Regions from separate parts of the Rothia sp. 110740021-2 genome, predicted to be linked through region 1. Evidence: riboswitches for the same ligand, from Rfam matches in the RefSeq annotation. Region 1 holds a riboswitch; the other holds the start of a gene.

The links. Region 1 has a riboswitch for S-adenosylmethionine ahead of ACUXHH_RS06470 (bifunctional o-acetylhomoserine/o-acetylserine sulfhydrylase). Riboswitches for the same ligand answer to the same signal wherever they lie in the genome.
Region 2: another riboswitch for S-adenosylmethionine. It lies ahead of ACUXHH_RS07750 (LLM class flavin-dependent oxidoreductase); the one in region 1 lies ahead of ACUXHH_RS06470 (bifunctional o-acetylhomoserine/o-acetylserine sulfhydrylase).

What each region holds. Positions count from the first base shown of each region.
Region 1 covers NZ_JBSZFE010000002.1:109,148-116,648, reverse strand. Annotated here, with positions in the region: gene ACUXHH_RS06475 (ABC transporter ATP-binding protein) at 1-802, opposite strand, end outside; SAM riboswitch class IV at 1,159-1,271, shown strand; gene ACUXHH_RS06470 (bifunctional o-acetylhomoserine/o-acetylserine sulfhydrylase) at 1,375-2,721, shown strand; gene metX (homoserine O-acetyltransferase MetX) at 2,912-4,222, shown strand; gene ACUXHH_RS06460 (MerR family DNA-binding protein) at 4,441-4,674, shown strand; gene ACUXHH_RS06455 (MerR family transcriptional regulator) at 4,802-5,617, opposite strand; gene ACUXHH_RS06450 (alpha/beta hydrolase) at 5,712-6,464, shown strand; gene ACUXHH_RS06445 (multicopper oxidase family protein) at 6,981-7,501, opposite strand, start outside.
Region 2 covers NZ_JBSZFE010000003.1:124,839-132,339, reverse strand. Annotated here, with positions in the region: gene ACUXHH_RS07765 (NCS2 family permease) at 204-1,670, shown strand; gene ACUXHH_RS07760 (NCS2 family permease) at 1,983-3,431, shown strand; gene ACUXHH_RS07755 (YchJ family protein) at 3,662-4,105, opposite strand; gene ACUXHH_RS07750 (LLM class flavin-dependent oxidoreductase) at 4,285-5,712, opposite strand; SAM riboswitch class IV at 5,826-5,934, opposite strand; SAM riboswitch class I at 6,110-6,205, shown strand; gene ACUXHH_RS07745 (ABC transporter ATP-binding protein) at 6,210-7,046, shown strand; gene ACUXHH_RS07740 (aliphatic sulfonate ABC transporter substrate-binding protein) at 7,112-7,501, shown strand, end outside.

The sequences.
Region 1 (7,501 bases):
CGCGTGGGGCAAAAAGTACCGCCGCCTTATCGCCGAGGAACCCGCGGAGCGTATCAATGCCCTCGGTGGCGGTGGGCTCGACCTGAACCACGGTCGTGGCGGCAATACCTGCGTGCGCGGCAACGTCCTCGAGACTGCCGCTCACAGCAACGGAGCCAGCGCCCAAGACGGTGATGGTGTGCGCCAGGTCCTCGATTTCGCCCAGCAGGTGGCTTGTGAGCAGAATGGCGGCGCCGTCTTCCGCGAGAGAACGGATAAGGGTTCGTACGGTTAGGGCGATATCGGGGTCGAGCCCGTTGGTCGGCTCATCCAGCAGGAGCAGAGCGGGGGAGCCGAGCAGTGCACGGGCAATATGTAGGCGCTGCTTCATGCCGCGGGAAAACTCCTGGACAGGCCGCGTTGCCGCATCGGTGAGTTCCACACGGGCTAGGGCATGCTCAACCTCGTGCCCTCGGGCCCGCCCGGAAACCCCCGTAACATCGGCAAAGAACAGCAGATTATCGCGGGCACTGGCGCGCGGGTAGAAGCCGTTCTCCCCGCCCAGCGCGAGGCCCACGTGACGGCGCGCCCGTTGCGGGTGGGCGATAGCGTCAATACCGTTCACGGTGAGGCTACCGCCGGTGGGGGTGAGCAGAGTCGAGCACATCTGCACGGTCGTCGTTTTGCCCGCACCGTTGGGGCCGAGGAGGGCGTGAATTTCCCCGGAACTGACGCGAAGTGACACCCGGTCGACGGCGGTAAAGGTATTTTTACCTTTGCCAAAGACTCGGCTGAGTTGCGTGGCGTCAAGAACAAGAGACATGGTAGGTAACCTTCGGGTATGACCCTCTGGCTCCTATACCGGAGGGATGTTGAGCAGGATAAGCGGCTTAGCGAGCCGTAGCGAGTTGTACCCTGCGTGAGTGTATGTGTCATTTCAGTGTACCGAAAAGCACAGATAAAAGTGATGGAGGTTACTACGCAAATAGTGGGTGTTCACCTCCGCATTCTAATTACCTCGCCCTCTGACTGTCCCGGCATCGTCACTCACGTTTTGTTGCAGGCGATTTTTGGTGACAGACGTTAAAAAACGTCATCTTTGCAATGAAATGTCTTAAAGTACCGCACACCCACAAAACCCTTGACCCCACCCCGTGCCCTATGACACTCTAAATAACAGGTCAAGAGCGCCAGCGATAAGCCCCAGCTAGCTGGCCGGCAACCCTCCTCCGCGGTGGGGTGCCCTGGGTGAAGACCGGGCGGCACGCAAGAGCGTGACGCAAGCGCGGGACCGATGTGACCGAAAACGGTACATCAATCGTGACAGGATTATTCGACGACGATTCCTGTACCGTCGGCATGCGGCCCCCTAAGAATCCCCATTAGGAGCCACGCATGAGCAACAACACTACCGTCCCGACTCCCGCCAACCCCGCCGGTTGGAAGTTCGAAACCCGCCAGATTCACGCAGGTCAGGCGCCGGATGCCGCAACGGGAGCTCGGGCACTACCCATCTACCAGACCACCTCTTTCGTCTTTGAAAGCGCCGAGCAGGCAGCGAACCGTTTCGCCCTCGCCGAGCTGGGCCCCATTTACACTCGCCTCAACAACCCCACCCAGGAAGCAATTGAAAACCGTATCGCTTCCCTGGAAGGCGGCGTTGGCGCGCTACTGCTGGCATCCGGTCAGGCAGCTATCACCTACGCAATCCTGAACATTGCCGGTGCAGGCGACCACGTAGTTGCATCGCCCTCCGTATACGGCGGCACCTACAATCTGCTCAAGTACACCCTCGCCGACCTCGGTATCGAAACCACCTTCGTTGAGGACCCGGACGACCTGGACGCATGGCGCGCCGCAGTCCGCCCCAACACCAAGCTCTTCTACGGCGAGTCCGTGCCTAACCCCCGTAACGACGTGCTCGACATTGAGCCTATTGCTGCAATTGCGCACGAAAACGGTGTACCCCTGATTGTGGACAACACCGTACCCACCCCCTACCTGCTGCGCCCCATCGAACATGGCGCGGACGTGGTCGTCCACTCCGCAACCAAGTACCTGGGTGGCCACGGAACCTCCATCGGCGGCGTAATCGTTGATTCCGGTAACTTCGACTACGGTGCAGACCCCGAGAAGTTCCCCAAGTTCAACCAGCCCGCCCCCGGCTACCACGGCCTGGTCTACGCACGCGACCTGGGCAAGGACTCCGCATTCGGCGCGAACCTCTCCTACATCCTGAAGGCGCGCGTCTCCCTGCTGCGCGACACCGGTGCCGCCATCTCCCCGACCAACGCCTTCAACATCGGTATCGGTCTGGAAACTCTCTCTCTGCGCATCGAACGCCACATTGAAAACGCTACCAAGGTTGCCCACTGGCTCGAAGCAAACCCGCAGGTCGAGAAGGTCATCTGGGCTGGCGTGGAATCCTCCCCCTGGTACGAGCGTGCACAGAAGTACCTGCCCAAGGGCCCCGGCGCGGTTCTCGGCTTCACCCTCAAAGACGCAACCCTGGAGCAGACCCGCGACTTCGTAGATGCCCTGAAGCTGCACTCCAATGTGGCGAACATCGGTGACGTGCGCTCGCTCGTAATTCACCCCGCCTCCACCACCCACTCCCAGCTTTCCGCTGAGGAGCTGGAGAAGATCGGCGTGTACCCGAACTTTGTGCGCCTGGCAGTAGGCATTGAGAACATTGATGATATTCTCGCCGACCTGCAGCTGGGCTTTGACACCCTCTCCTAAACGGTGATGTAATCCGCAGGTGGACCGGTAAGCTACGGCTTTTCGGTCCACCTGCGGATTCCCCGTTACGGAGCGTTTTGTCACTGCGCGGCGCTGATGCCGCCCCACCCGTTGCTCCTTCTACCCACAGACGAGTACCCCGCTCACACCCGGCACTACCTTGCCGGCCAAACCCAGTGAAGGGACCCCCATGACTACCCAGAGCACTAACCAGTCCGGTACCACCCAGCCTGTTACCGCGCCCATCCCCGTGGCAGGTACCCAGCGCGAACACCCCGAAGCACAAGGCTATCTGCGTCAGCTGAACATCGGCGATTTGGAGCTCGTATCCGGCGTGATTCTTCCGCAGGTCACTATCGGCTACGAAACCTGGGGTACGCTCAATGAGGCTGGCGACAATGCCATCCTGATTTTGCATGCACTCACTGGCGATACGCATGTCTCTCGGGGCGTACCCACCCCCGACATGCCCGCCCCGCTGATTCGGGCTATTGAATCGGATGGCTGGTGGGAAGGCATCGTGGGGCCCGGCTCGGTCGTAGACACTAACCGTTATTTTGTGATTGCCCCCAATATTCTGGGTGGTTGCTATGGGTCGACTGGACCGGCAAGCATCATTCCCGAAGGTTACCCGGGTGCCGGTGAATACTGGGGTTCCCGCTTCCCGCAGGTAACCATCCGTGATTCTGTGCGTGCTGAGGCGTACCTGGCCCGGGCCCTGGGGGTGACCAGCTTCCGCTACGTGATTGGTGGTTCTCTCGGCGGCGCTCGTGCCCTGGAATGGGCGGTAACTAACCCTGAGCTGGTACGTGGATGCGCGGTGATTGCCTCCGGCCCTTCAGCAACGGCGGAGCAGATTTCATGGGCTCACACCCAGAATATTGCGATTCGTTCGGATGCGAACTTTGCCGGCGGTGACTACTATGCCGGTCCCGCGCCGACCGCAGGACTTGCCTTAGCTCGCCGTATCGCGCACACCACCTACCGCAGCCCCGCCGAGCTGGAGCACCGCTTCGGCCGTGAAGAGAACCGTGGCGAAAGCACCGTGGGTGGCTCGCTGGGTGAGCCGCGTGGCCGCTACGCTATCGAAAGCTACCTGGACCATCACGGTGCCAAGCTGGTTGAGCGTTTTGACGCGAACAGCTACCTGGCGGTTAATGAGGCACTGATTTCGCACGACGTGGCGCGTGGCCGCGGCACCCTGGCGCAGGCGCTGGTGCACACCGATTGTGAGTGGACGATTGCGGCGGTGAACACGGACCGCCTGTTCTTCCCGCATGAGTCGCACCGCCTGGCGGAGGCGCTACCCACTCCGGTGCCCGTGGACATTATCGAGTCGAACCACGGCCATGATGGCTTCCTCATTGAGTCGAAGCAGGTGGAGAAGATTCTGGCGCGTGCCCTCGGCGTTGAAGATGAATCCGCCACCCAGAGTGAGGCGCAGCGTGAACGTGAAGCTCTGGAGTCGATGACTCGACTGTACGGCGCTGTTACTCGCTAAGGCAACCGGCACCCGGGCGCGTTACGCGCATCCCGCTGAATGTTGTTTTCTCCAAACAGTGGGTGTGGGATTGTGAGGGAATGGCTGGGTATTCTCAACTGTCTTTCCGCCCGTTGAGAATTAACGTTCACCTTAACGGTTGGGTTATGGGACGCCGGGTGCTCGTATAGCGTGAGTGCCCGGCGTTTCTTGGAACTCGCGCTTTTGACGAGGAATTCATCTCCTCGGTACGGTTTATTGCTACCTGCCGTCAGACCGGAATGAGTCTTGCCGACAATCGCACAATTTTGGATAATCTGGATAACCACGCACTCTCCATCGACGTGATGGAGCGCGCCCGCCGAAAGATTGAAAACGAGATTGTCGGGCTGCAACAGAACCTTAAACACCTGGATCGCCGTATTCAGGAGCACCGCCATCACCTCGACAGCACCCGCTCGATAACCATCTAGTTTTAATGCACAAACAGCATGTAACACCCGGTAGACCCGATGTAGGGAATACCGGGCATCTTTTCATATTCAGCTGAGTATGCTTGGTTACTCATGCTAAGCTGCTGGGTATTTTCAGCTTCTAGCTTTAGCTCCAGGTAGCTTCCAGCGGGTCAACACCGTGTGCACGAGCATTCTCATAGATGACTTCCCGCAACCACTCTGCAAGCCCGGTCACGAGCTTCTCGTAATACGCCTTGAAGCGGGCATCCTCAACGTAACCGCGGGCTAGAATAGCGTGCTTAGCGGGGGTGACCTCAAAGAAGAACAGGGAGGCGCGGTGCCGTTCGGCGAGCGCATTCGCCTCCTCGCTGCCCGGCTGCACGCCGTGGTTGAACGCCTCGACGAGGGCTCGTTCTACCTCGTCAATCTGCTGTTTGCCGTTCTGCCAGTCGGCACGGTCCATTGAGGCAGTACGGCGCTGGTATTCAGCCCAGTCGTCAGTTTTTTCGTAACGCTCCTGCGCTTCCTGCTGGTGGGCGAGGCTGAACCCTTCACCCATAATCTCTGCTTTTTCGGCAGCGCTGAGCTGCTCATTTTTAGGTGCCATAGTGTCCTCCAAAAGGCGTTCGATGGTTTCAAGCATGCGCCGGTGGGCGGCGATTTTGCGTTGAAGCATATCCCGCTGAGCGAGCAGATGCTCGGTGCTGTTCTCCTGGTCCTGCAGTATGTTGCGAATAGCGTCAAGGCCCATGCCGATGGAGCGGTACCCCAGGATGACGGTGATTCGTTCAAGGTCTGTATCGGTGTAGTACCGGTGCCCGTTGAACTCATCATGTGCCGGGTTGAGTAAGCCCCGCTGCTCCCAGTGGTGTAGCGTGCGGACTGTGAGCCCGTGCAATGATGCTGCTTCTCCTACGGTGTATTCATGATGCCCGTCAGGTGGTGTTATGTTCGCGTCCATGGTGTCACTCTAAAACCTGACGTTAGGTGAGGGTCAAGCTGGCGGCGGAACCTACGGTGCAGGTTTGCGCGGCAGTCCTCGCTAAGATGGGTGCATGAGCGAAAACAAATACGTCGTCGAATACACCCGCCCCGAGAACGAACGAGCAGGCACCCACCTAGTGCTCATGCTGCACGGCTACGGCTCCCAGGAGCACGATCTGCTGTCCCTGGCGGCGCACCTACCACAGGAGGGGTTTACCTACGCCTCCATGCGTGCGCCGCAGCCGGTCGGTACCCAGTTCTCCGCGGACTCGACCGGCGCTTACATTGCCGCAGATGCTATCGGCTACCAGTGGTACCCGCTGAACCAGCAGCTCGAATCTAACCAGCGCGCCATCGAACAGGCGAGCGACTACGTGCTGGAATGGGTGCGCGAGAACCGTGCACCGTACGCTTCGGTGACCCTGCTGGGCTTCTCGCAGGGCATGGGTGTCGCAACTTCGATGGTGCGTCATGCCCCCGGCGAGTTCGCTGCGGTGGTGGGTCTGTCCGGCTACGCGGTGGACTCGGATTCGCCGTACTTCAAGGATGATGAGCTGAAGAAGACCGAACTGCCGGTGTTCTTTGGTCGCGATCAGGAAGACCCCGTCATCCCGCAGGAGATGGTGAACTACACCTATGACTGGATCCGCAAGTACACCGACGGCATCAAGGTGCTGTACGCCGGTACGGGTCACGGCGTGAGCGCCATGGAGATTCGCCATGTGGGCGAGTTCCTGGAGGTGAAGGTGCAGGGTCAGGAGCCGCGTATTCGTGCGCAGAAGGTTGCGGAGGCGACCGGCGCCGCGGAAGGCTCTGACGCCTAAATCGACTATATGGAAAGCCCTCGGGTCATGACGACTCGGGGGCTTACGTTGAGCTTTTGCTTCTGCTTGGGATGCCCGGTTCCGCTTGGAAAGGTGGTTATCGTCCTCGTTCCTACAGGGAACCCGCCTTCGCTTCGCTTCGGGCACCCTGATGTCACGTTCGGACGATACCGCCTTTTCGCGCTGGAGTTAGCAGGCCTGCCTGTAGAGCTGTGCGGGTGCGGCCGCGTTTTCCGGATGCGCCCTCAGGGTGTCAGCCCGGACGCTCTCCGATGCGGAGCGAGGAGAGGGCGGAGCGTCCGGGTGACGGGTGCCCCTGCGTAGGCGCGGAGGAAATATGCGGCGCCCCGCCCCTGCTTAGTGAGGGGAGGAACGAAGGGGAGCACCGCGGCAACCACGATAAGACGGTGTTCTGGCTGTCCCGGAAGACCACAACACCGAGGAAGATCATCGTGCTGCCCGGTGGGTGGTCTGTAGCGACTCTGCCCACCTCGGCACTCAACCCTGCTGTGGGGGTTACGTGTAGCGAAGCGAGCTGAACATCCCGGTTTCCATGTGATAGGCGTTATGGCAGTGAAATGCCCACTCACCGGGGTTCTCAGCGATCAGGTCGGCGATTATGGTTTCGCCGCCGCGGAGAAGGACGGTGTCCTTGCGTAGCCCGCCGCTGCCGGGCAGCGACCACGTGTGGCCGTGGATGTGCATGGGGTGGGGCATCATGGTCCTGTTGTGCATGACCATCCGCAGGCGCTGGCCCTCCTGCACGGTCGCGGAGGAGGATTGGCCGTCGGTGAGAATGCTCCATTTATACGGCATCATCTGCCCGTCCAGGTCGATGCTGACTTCTCGGTCTGGTGTGCCCTCGGGCAGGAGTGCACGGTCTGCTGGCTTCAGGGAGGACAGAAGCAGCCCGGTGGACGACAACTCGGGGAAGTCGACATCGGGGCTGGGGGCCTGGCCGCCGGCGGTGCGGATGACGGCGAAGGCGCGGTCGTTCTTACCCACCGCCAAAGCCGTGAGCGGGAAGACGCCGTCGC
Region 2 (7,501 bases), on a different contig from region 1:
GATTTTAGAATTTTTACCTGCCTTATCAGGCTTCCTGAACGAAAGCTGGGAATTTCCTGGATTAACGCTTAGAGAAACTTTAACCGTAGAATATTCCGGTAACAACAGTGTCACCTCCCCAACACACCGGGAAGTGGCACTTTTTTATGCGGGATCGGAACCCCGAACCCCGCCCCTACGAGAGTATCTACGGATTTTCACGAATGTCCTCTGAGAACACCGCGGCTCCCCAGAACCCCAAGGCAGATGCCAAGGGCGCACTGGACCGTTACTTCAAAATCAGCGAACGTGGCTCCACCATCGCAGCGGAATTCCGAGGCGGCCTCGCCACCTTCTTCGCGATGAGCTACATTGTCGTGCTGAACCCCCTCATCATCGGCCTGGGTAAGGACGCATCCGGCAACGCCCTCGGCGTACCGCAGGTCGCAGCAATGACCGCACTGGTCGCAGGCGTCATGACCATCCTCATGGGCGTCATCGCCAAGCAGCCCTTCGCCATGGCGGCAGGTCTCGGCGTGAACGCGCTGCTGGCAACCACCATCGCCTCCACCCCGAACCTGACCTGGCCCGCAATCATGGGCCTGGTCGTATGGGCTGGTGTGCTGATGACCATCCTCGTGCTGACCGGCTTCCGCACCGCAGTGTTCAACGCGGTCCCCGAATCGCTCAAGGTCGCAATCGTCGTTGGTATCGGCTTCTTCATTGCCTTCATCGGCCTCGTCAACGCAGGTATCATCCGCCGCATGCCCGACGCAGCCGGCACCACCGTGCCCGTCTCCTTCGGCGTAAGCGGCCACCTGCTCGGTTGGCCCACCCTCGTCTTCCTCTTCGGCCTGTTCCTCACCATTGCGCTGTTCATCCGCAACGTGAAGGGTGCAATCCTCTACGGCGTGCTCGCCTCCACCGCCCTCTCCATCATCCTGGAGAAGGTCGTGCCCTCCGGCAGCTCGCTTCAGTCCCCCACCGGCTGGTCCCTGAACGTCCCCGTCTGGGACTCCAACACCAGCAAGCTGCCCGACTTCTCCCTGTTCGGCTCCGCTGACCTGTTTGGCGCCTTCGGCACCCTCGGCGGCATGGCTGCAGTTCTGCTGATTTTCACCATCCTCATCTCCGCATTCTTCGATGCAATGGGCACCTCCGTCGGTCTGGCAACCGAAGCAGGCACCATCAAGGATGGCCAGATTGAGAACGTTGACAAAGTCCTGCTCGTGGACGCCCTCGGCTCCGTAGTCGGCGGTGGCACTTCCTCCTCCTCCAGCCAGATTTTCGTGGAATCTGCAACCGGTATCGGCGCGGGCGCACGCACCGGCTTCGCAAACGTCGTCACCGGCGCACTCTTCCTCGTCGCAATCTTCCTGTCCCCGCTGGTCACCATCGTCCCCTTCGAGGCGGTTGCACCCGCAATGGTGTTCGTTGGCTTCCTGATGATCCGCCAGGCAGTGAACATTGACTGGAACGACTGGGGGCTGGGTATCCCCGCATTCATGACCATCATCTTCATGCCCCTCTCCTACTCCATCGCGGACGGTATCGGCGCAGGATTCATCTCCTACGTCTTCATCCGCCTGGTGCAGGGTCGCGGCAAGGACGTGCACTGGCTCATGTACGTGGTTTCTGCAGTGTTCCTCATCTTCTTCGCTAACGGCCTGATTACCGGCTGGATGCACTAAATACATCGGGTGCCTTACTCTCCACGCATGGAGGCGCAGGCACCATCGGGGCGGGGTATCAGCACCTTTGAGGTGCCGATACCCCGCCCTGCGCTATTCTTCCCCCGCTGCCGACCTAACTACAGGAGCGGGGAAACACCACATCACCGACTGAGCTGCCGCACACAACGCGTTTCAACGGCACAAGCTAGGAGGCGGCGCCTACAATGGTTGAACCATTGTAGGCGCCCAACCCCAGGATTTACCCGTGAGCTTTACCCGCGAAACTGGCGGCGCAACAGTACACACCGAACAACATCAACGGATCCTTATATGTCTGAACCTCAGAAGACGGCAGCGCCCACCAGCGCACTCGACCGCTACTTCAAGATTTCTGAACGCGGCTCCTCCATCGCCGCAGAATTCCGCGGTGGCCTCGCCGCATTCTTCGCCATGAGCTACATCGTGGTGCTGAACCCCCTCATCATCGGTACCGGCGCTGACGCATCCGAACGCATCCTCGGTATCGCACCCGTCGCAGCTGTGACCGCACTGGTTGCCGGTGTGATGACCATTCTCATGGGTGTTATCGCCAAGCAGCCCTTCGCGATGGCGGCTGGCCTGGGCGTGAACGCGCTGCTCGCCTCCACCATTGCCACCACCCCGAACCTGACCTGGGCAGACATCATGGGCCTGGTCGTTCTTGCCGGTCTAATCATGACCGTTCTGGTGCTCACCGGCTTCCGTACCGCGGTGTTTGAGGCGGTCCCCGAGTCACTCAAGACCGCGATTGTGGTCGGTATCGGCTTCTTCATTTCCTTTATCGGCCTGGTCGACTCCGGCATTATCCGCCGCATGCCCGACGCTGCAGGCTCCACCGTTCCGGTGACCCTCGGCGCGGGCGGTCACCTGCTCGGCTGGCCCACCCTCGTCTTCCTCTTCGGCCTGTTCCTCACCATCGCCCTGTTTATCCGCAACGTGAAGGGTGCAATCCTGTGGGGCGTGCTCGCCTCCACCGCCCTCTCCATCACCCTGGAGAAGGTCGTGCCCTCCGGTTCCGTGACGAAGGCGGCAACCGGCTGGTCCCTAAACGTGCCTTCCCTGGAGGATCTGAAGTTCACCACGCCGGACTTCTCCCTCATCGGTTCCGCTGACCTGTTCGGTGCGTTCACCCATATTGGCCCGCTGGCTGCTTCCCTGCTGGTGTTCACCATTCTGCTGTCGGTGTTCTTCGACGCGATGGGCGTTTCGGTCGGTCTTGCCGCCGAGGCTGGCACCATGAAGGACGGCAAGGTTGAGGACATCGACAAGGTCCTGCTTGTGGACGCTTTCGGCTCCGTTGTTGGTGGTGGCGCATCCGGTTCAGCGAACCAGATTTTCGTAGAGTCCGCTACCGGTATTGGTGCGGGTGCACGCACCGGTTTTGCGAATATTGTGACCGGTGTGCTGTTCCTACTGGCGATTTTTATCTCGCCGCTGGTCACCATCGTCCCCTTCGAGGCCGTTGCTCCAGCGCTGGTCGTGGTCGGCTTCCTGATGATCCGCCAGGCCGTGAACATTGACTGGACCGACTGGGGTCTGGGTATTCCGGCGTTCTTGACCATTATTTTCATGCCGCTGTCGTACTCGATTGCGAACGGTATTGGTGCCGGCTTCGTGGCGTACACCTTCATTCGTCTGGTGCAGGGCCGCGGCAAGGATGTGCACTGGCTGATGTACCTGGTCTCCGCGGTGTTCGTGATTTACTTCGGTATGGGCATCATTAACGGCTGGACTAGCTAAGTCCGACAGTCTACATATTTGCTGAGGGCAGGTTCCTGAGGCGGCTGAGAATGTAAGTTTTCAGGCTGCCGAAGGGCCTGCCTTTGGCGTATCTGGTTCACTCTTGCATGTTCCTTATCGCTCCTGGGCGCGAGAAAATCATGGCAGAATCATTCCGTTTTCGGTATGATTCTGCCATTTCTTCTACGCCCGCCTTCTACACGTACTAGAGGCAGGGAAAGCTACGAGACCTAGCGGACGTCACCATCCACATAGAACCAGGCGCCGCCCACCTTCTCAAAACGCGACAGCTCATGCATGCTGCCCTTCACCCGCTCCTCCGCAGGTGTGCCCGGCCCCGAACGGTAATACGCAACGAACTCCACCGTACCTGATGCATCAAACGGGCCACCCGAAGCACCCAGAATATCCAGGCGATACCAGCGGATATCATCCTCCAACTCCAAGGTGGCCGGGCGAGTACTCGGATGCCAGCTCGCTAGCAGATACGCCGCATTCCCGGTCGCAAACGCGGTAAAACGCGAGCGCATCAGCTGCTCCGGCGTGGGAGCAGTCAACGTGCCGGAGGCGACAAACTCGCCCAGGAACCTGCCGCAGCAGGCGCCGTACACCTCGCCGCTCGAACAGGGGCAGCGGTCATCATGGTTAAGTTCAACCTTGTTCAGTTCAATCATGCCAATCAGTATAAAGAAAGCACCGCGTCAAGAAGGTGCCCTGTATCAAGAAAACGGCGGCGGCACAGCACGAAGAAACGCCCGCTCCGCCTGGGATACACATCCCCAGCAGAACGGGCATTCTTGTTTTCAATCGTTAAGTTTGAGCGAACCTACACGGTGCGCATCAGCGACAACGCTTATTCAGCGATTGCGCGAGCCGGGGTGTCAGCTGCCGAAGGCTTACCCACATATGCGCCGCGGTACTTAGCAGCCGGGTGGCTGTCAGCAACCTTGGTGTGGCCCTTACCGAAGATGTTCTCACGCAGGGTGTTGCCCTCGTACTCGGTGCGGTAGCGGCCGCGCTTCTGCAGCTCGGGAACAACGTACTCGATAAAGTCCTCGAAGGAGCCCGGGGAGACGTGGTATGCCAGGTTGATGCCGTCCAGTCCGCCCTCGTCGATCCAGCGCTCCAGCTCGTCAGCAACCTGAACCGGGTCACCAACAATGACCTCGCCCATGCCACCGATGGTGGTGTGCTCAGCGATGTCCTTACGGGTCCACTTCTTATCCTTCGCCTGCAGGGTGAAGGGGGTCAGGAAGGACTGAATCGACTCGGTCTGCACGTAGTTCAGGATCTCGTCCTCGTCGAACTGGGACAGGTCAACACCGGACCAGCCGCCGATAATGGCCTGTGCAGATTCGAGGTTCACGTACTTCTTGTACTCCTCGTACTTTGCCTTTGCCTTCTCTTCAGTCTCATCCACGATGACCGAGAGCATTGCGAGGATCTTCACGTCGTCGCGGCTACGGCCCTGCTCCTCGGCAGCGGCACGAATACGGTCGGTCACAACGCGGGTCAGGTCCGGGCGCAGGGCGCTAATGAACACAGCCTCAGCGTGCTTACCGGAGAACTTCTGGCCGCGGCTGGATGCGCCAGCCTGGAAGATCACGGGGGTGCGCTGCGGGCTCGGCTCGGTCAGGGAGATGCCGGGCACGGAGAAGTACTTGCCCTTGTGGCCAATCGGGTGGACCTTGGAGGGGTCAGCGTAGATGCCGCGCTCGCGGTCCTTGACGACTGCGCCGTCTTCCCAGGAGCCTTCCCACAGCTTGTAGCAGACGTCCAGGAACTCGTCAGCAATTTCGTAGCGCTCGTCGTGCGGGATCTGGGTGGGCAGACCCTGGTTCTCAGCAGCCGAAGGCAGGTAAGAAGTCACCACGTTGAAGCCGACGCGACCCTCAGTGAGGTGGTCGAGGGAGGCGTAGCGGCGAGCCAGGGTGTAGGGCTGCTCGAAAGTAGCGGCAGCAGTCACGCCGAAGCCGAGGTGCTCGGTCACTGCAGCCATTGCAGAAATCTGGGTTGCGGGGTCATTCACGGGAACCTGAGCGGCACCCTCAATGGCGGGAGCGGCAGAGTTCTTGTACACGTCGTAGATGCCGACAACGTCAGCGATGAACACGGCGTCAAACAGGCCGCGCTCAAGGGTCTTAGCCAGGTCAGTCCAGTACTTGATGGTGTTGTACTCGGTTGCGCGGGAGCGCGGGTGACGCCAGAGGTCGAAGCTCTGGTGACCAATGCAGGTCATCTCGAATGCGTTAACTACGATGCGCTTCTTCTGCTCAGCCATCGATTTTCCTTTCGCGAATGATCGGGGACGATCGGGTTTGTACCCTGCACCCCGCGCGCCGCCTCCTGATGCCTTCTGCGTTCGGTGGTGGCCTTCGTGCAGGTGGCGCGTTCGCGCCGTACTTGCCTCTTTTCGTTGAGGCCAGATCATCATCTGGGGCACCCCGCTACGGGAGAGGGTTGCCGCCCGGCTAGCCAGAGCTTAGCGCCGGGACTCATAATCTCGTGGTTTGAGTGTACGGGGCGCGCAGGAGGGAGAGCACGTTTGTGACGAAAAAATATTTTTGTGACGCGCAACCGAAATATTTCGCGACAAATGCGAAATATACAGTCATAGAAATTCATACGCGCCCACTGGATTGATTGAGGCACGCCATAGCCCATAGGGTTGGAGGAGCAAACCATCCAGAGCGACTGAGAGACCTGGCTCCACGACGTCGCAGCAACCGGCACAGATTTTTTCGCCCCGGTGCTAACGCCAGGACCGATGGAAGTGACATGACACTCAACAGTGCAGTACTTGACGTACCCACCAGTGAAAACACCGGCCACCACGCCGTATCCACCGCCGCCGTCCCCCTGAGCTTTGAAAACGTCGGACAATCTTTCCCCGTGCCCGGCGGAACCCACGAAGTTCTTCGCGGAGTCTCCTTCACGGTAGCCCCCGGCGAGATTATCTCCGTCATCGGCTCCTCCGGATGCGGCAAATCCACCCTCTTGCGTGCAGCAGCAGGTCTGAACCGCATCACCGCAGGTACCGTGCGTATCGGCGAGAAGGCAGTGACCGGCCTCGACCCCCGCGTCGCTATCGGCTTTCAGGAACCGCGCCTACTCCCCTGGCGCACCGTAGCCGACAACGTGGCGCTCGGACTGCCGCAGGGCACCAAAAAATCTGAAGGCACAGCATCGGTAGCATGTCTGCTCGACCTGGTCGGCCTGGGCGAATACGCGACCCACCGTCCCAAGGAAATTTCAGGCGGTATGGCTCAGCGTGTGTCCCTGGCGCGAGCGCTCGCACGTAACCCCGGCGTGCTGCTGCTCGACGAGCCCTTCGGTGCTCTGGACGCGCTAACCCGCATCAACATGCAGGATTTGCTGTTGAACGTGCACCGTCAAGACCCGACCACGATTCTGCTGGTCACCCACGATGTGGAAGAGGCGCTGTACCTCTCTGACCGGGTCATCATCCTCGGTAAGGACACCCCGGAGGCACCCGCCACCATCCAGCGCATTGTGACCGTTGAACGCTCTCACCCGCGTGACCGCGCCGATGCAGAGATCACAGCACTGCGTAGCGAACTGCTGGCTGAGCTCGGCGTGGAAGATAACGCCTAAAAGCCGCCACGAAATACATTTCCCGCACATCACACCATCATCTTCAGAAGCGAAAAGATTTCATCATGACTTACTCCCCGTCTCGCCGTACCGCCCTCAAGTCCCTTGCCGCAGCCACCGCTTTTGCTACTCTGCTCAGCGCCTGCGCCGGTGAAGGTTCCGGTTCCGCTAACGCCTCCGGTGTTGCCGGTGGTGGCAGCCAGAACACCGTGACCATTGACTACGCCACCTACAACCCGCTGTCCCTGATTATCCGCAAGAAAGGTTGGCTTGAGACCGCCCTCGCTGCCGAGGGCAAGAAGGTTGAGTGGGTCAAGTCGGCTGGTTCGAACAAGGCGAATGAGGCTCTGCGTAGCGGCAATATTGATGTCGGCTCGACCGCTGGTTCGGCGGCGCTGCTGGCACGCGCTAATGGCTCCCCCATTAAGGTCATTAGCCTCTACTCGCAGCCGGAG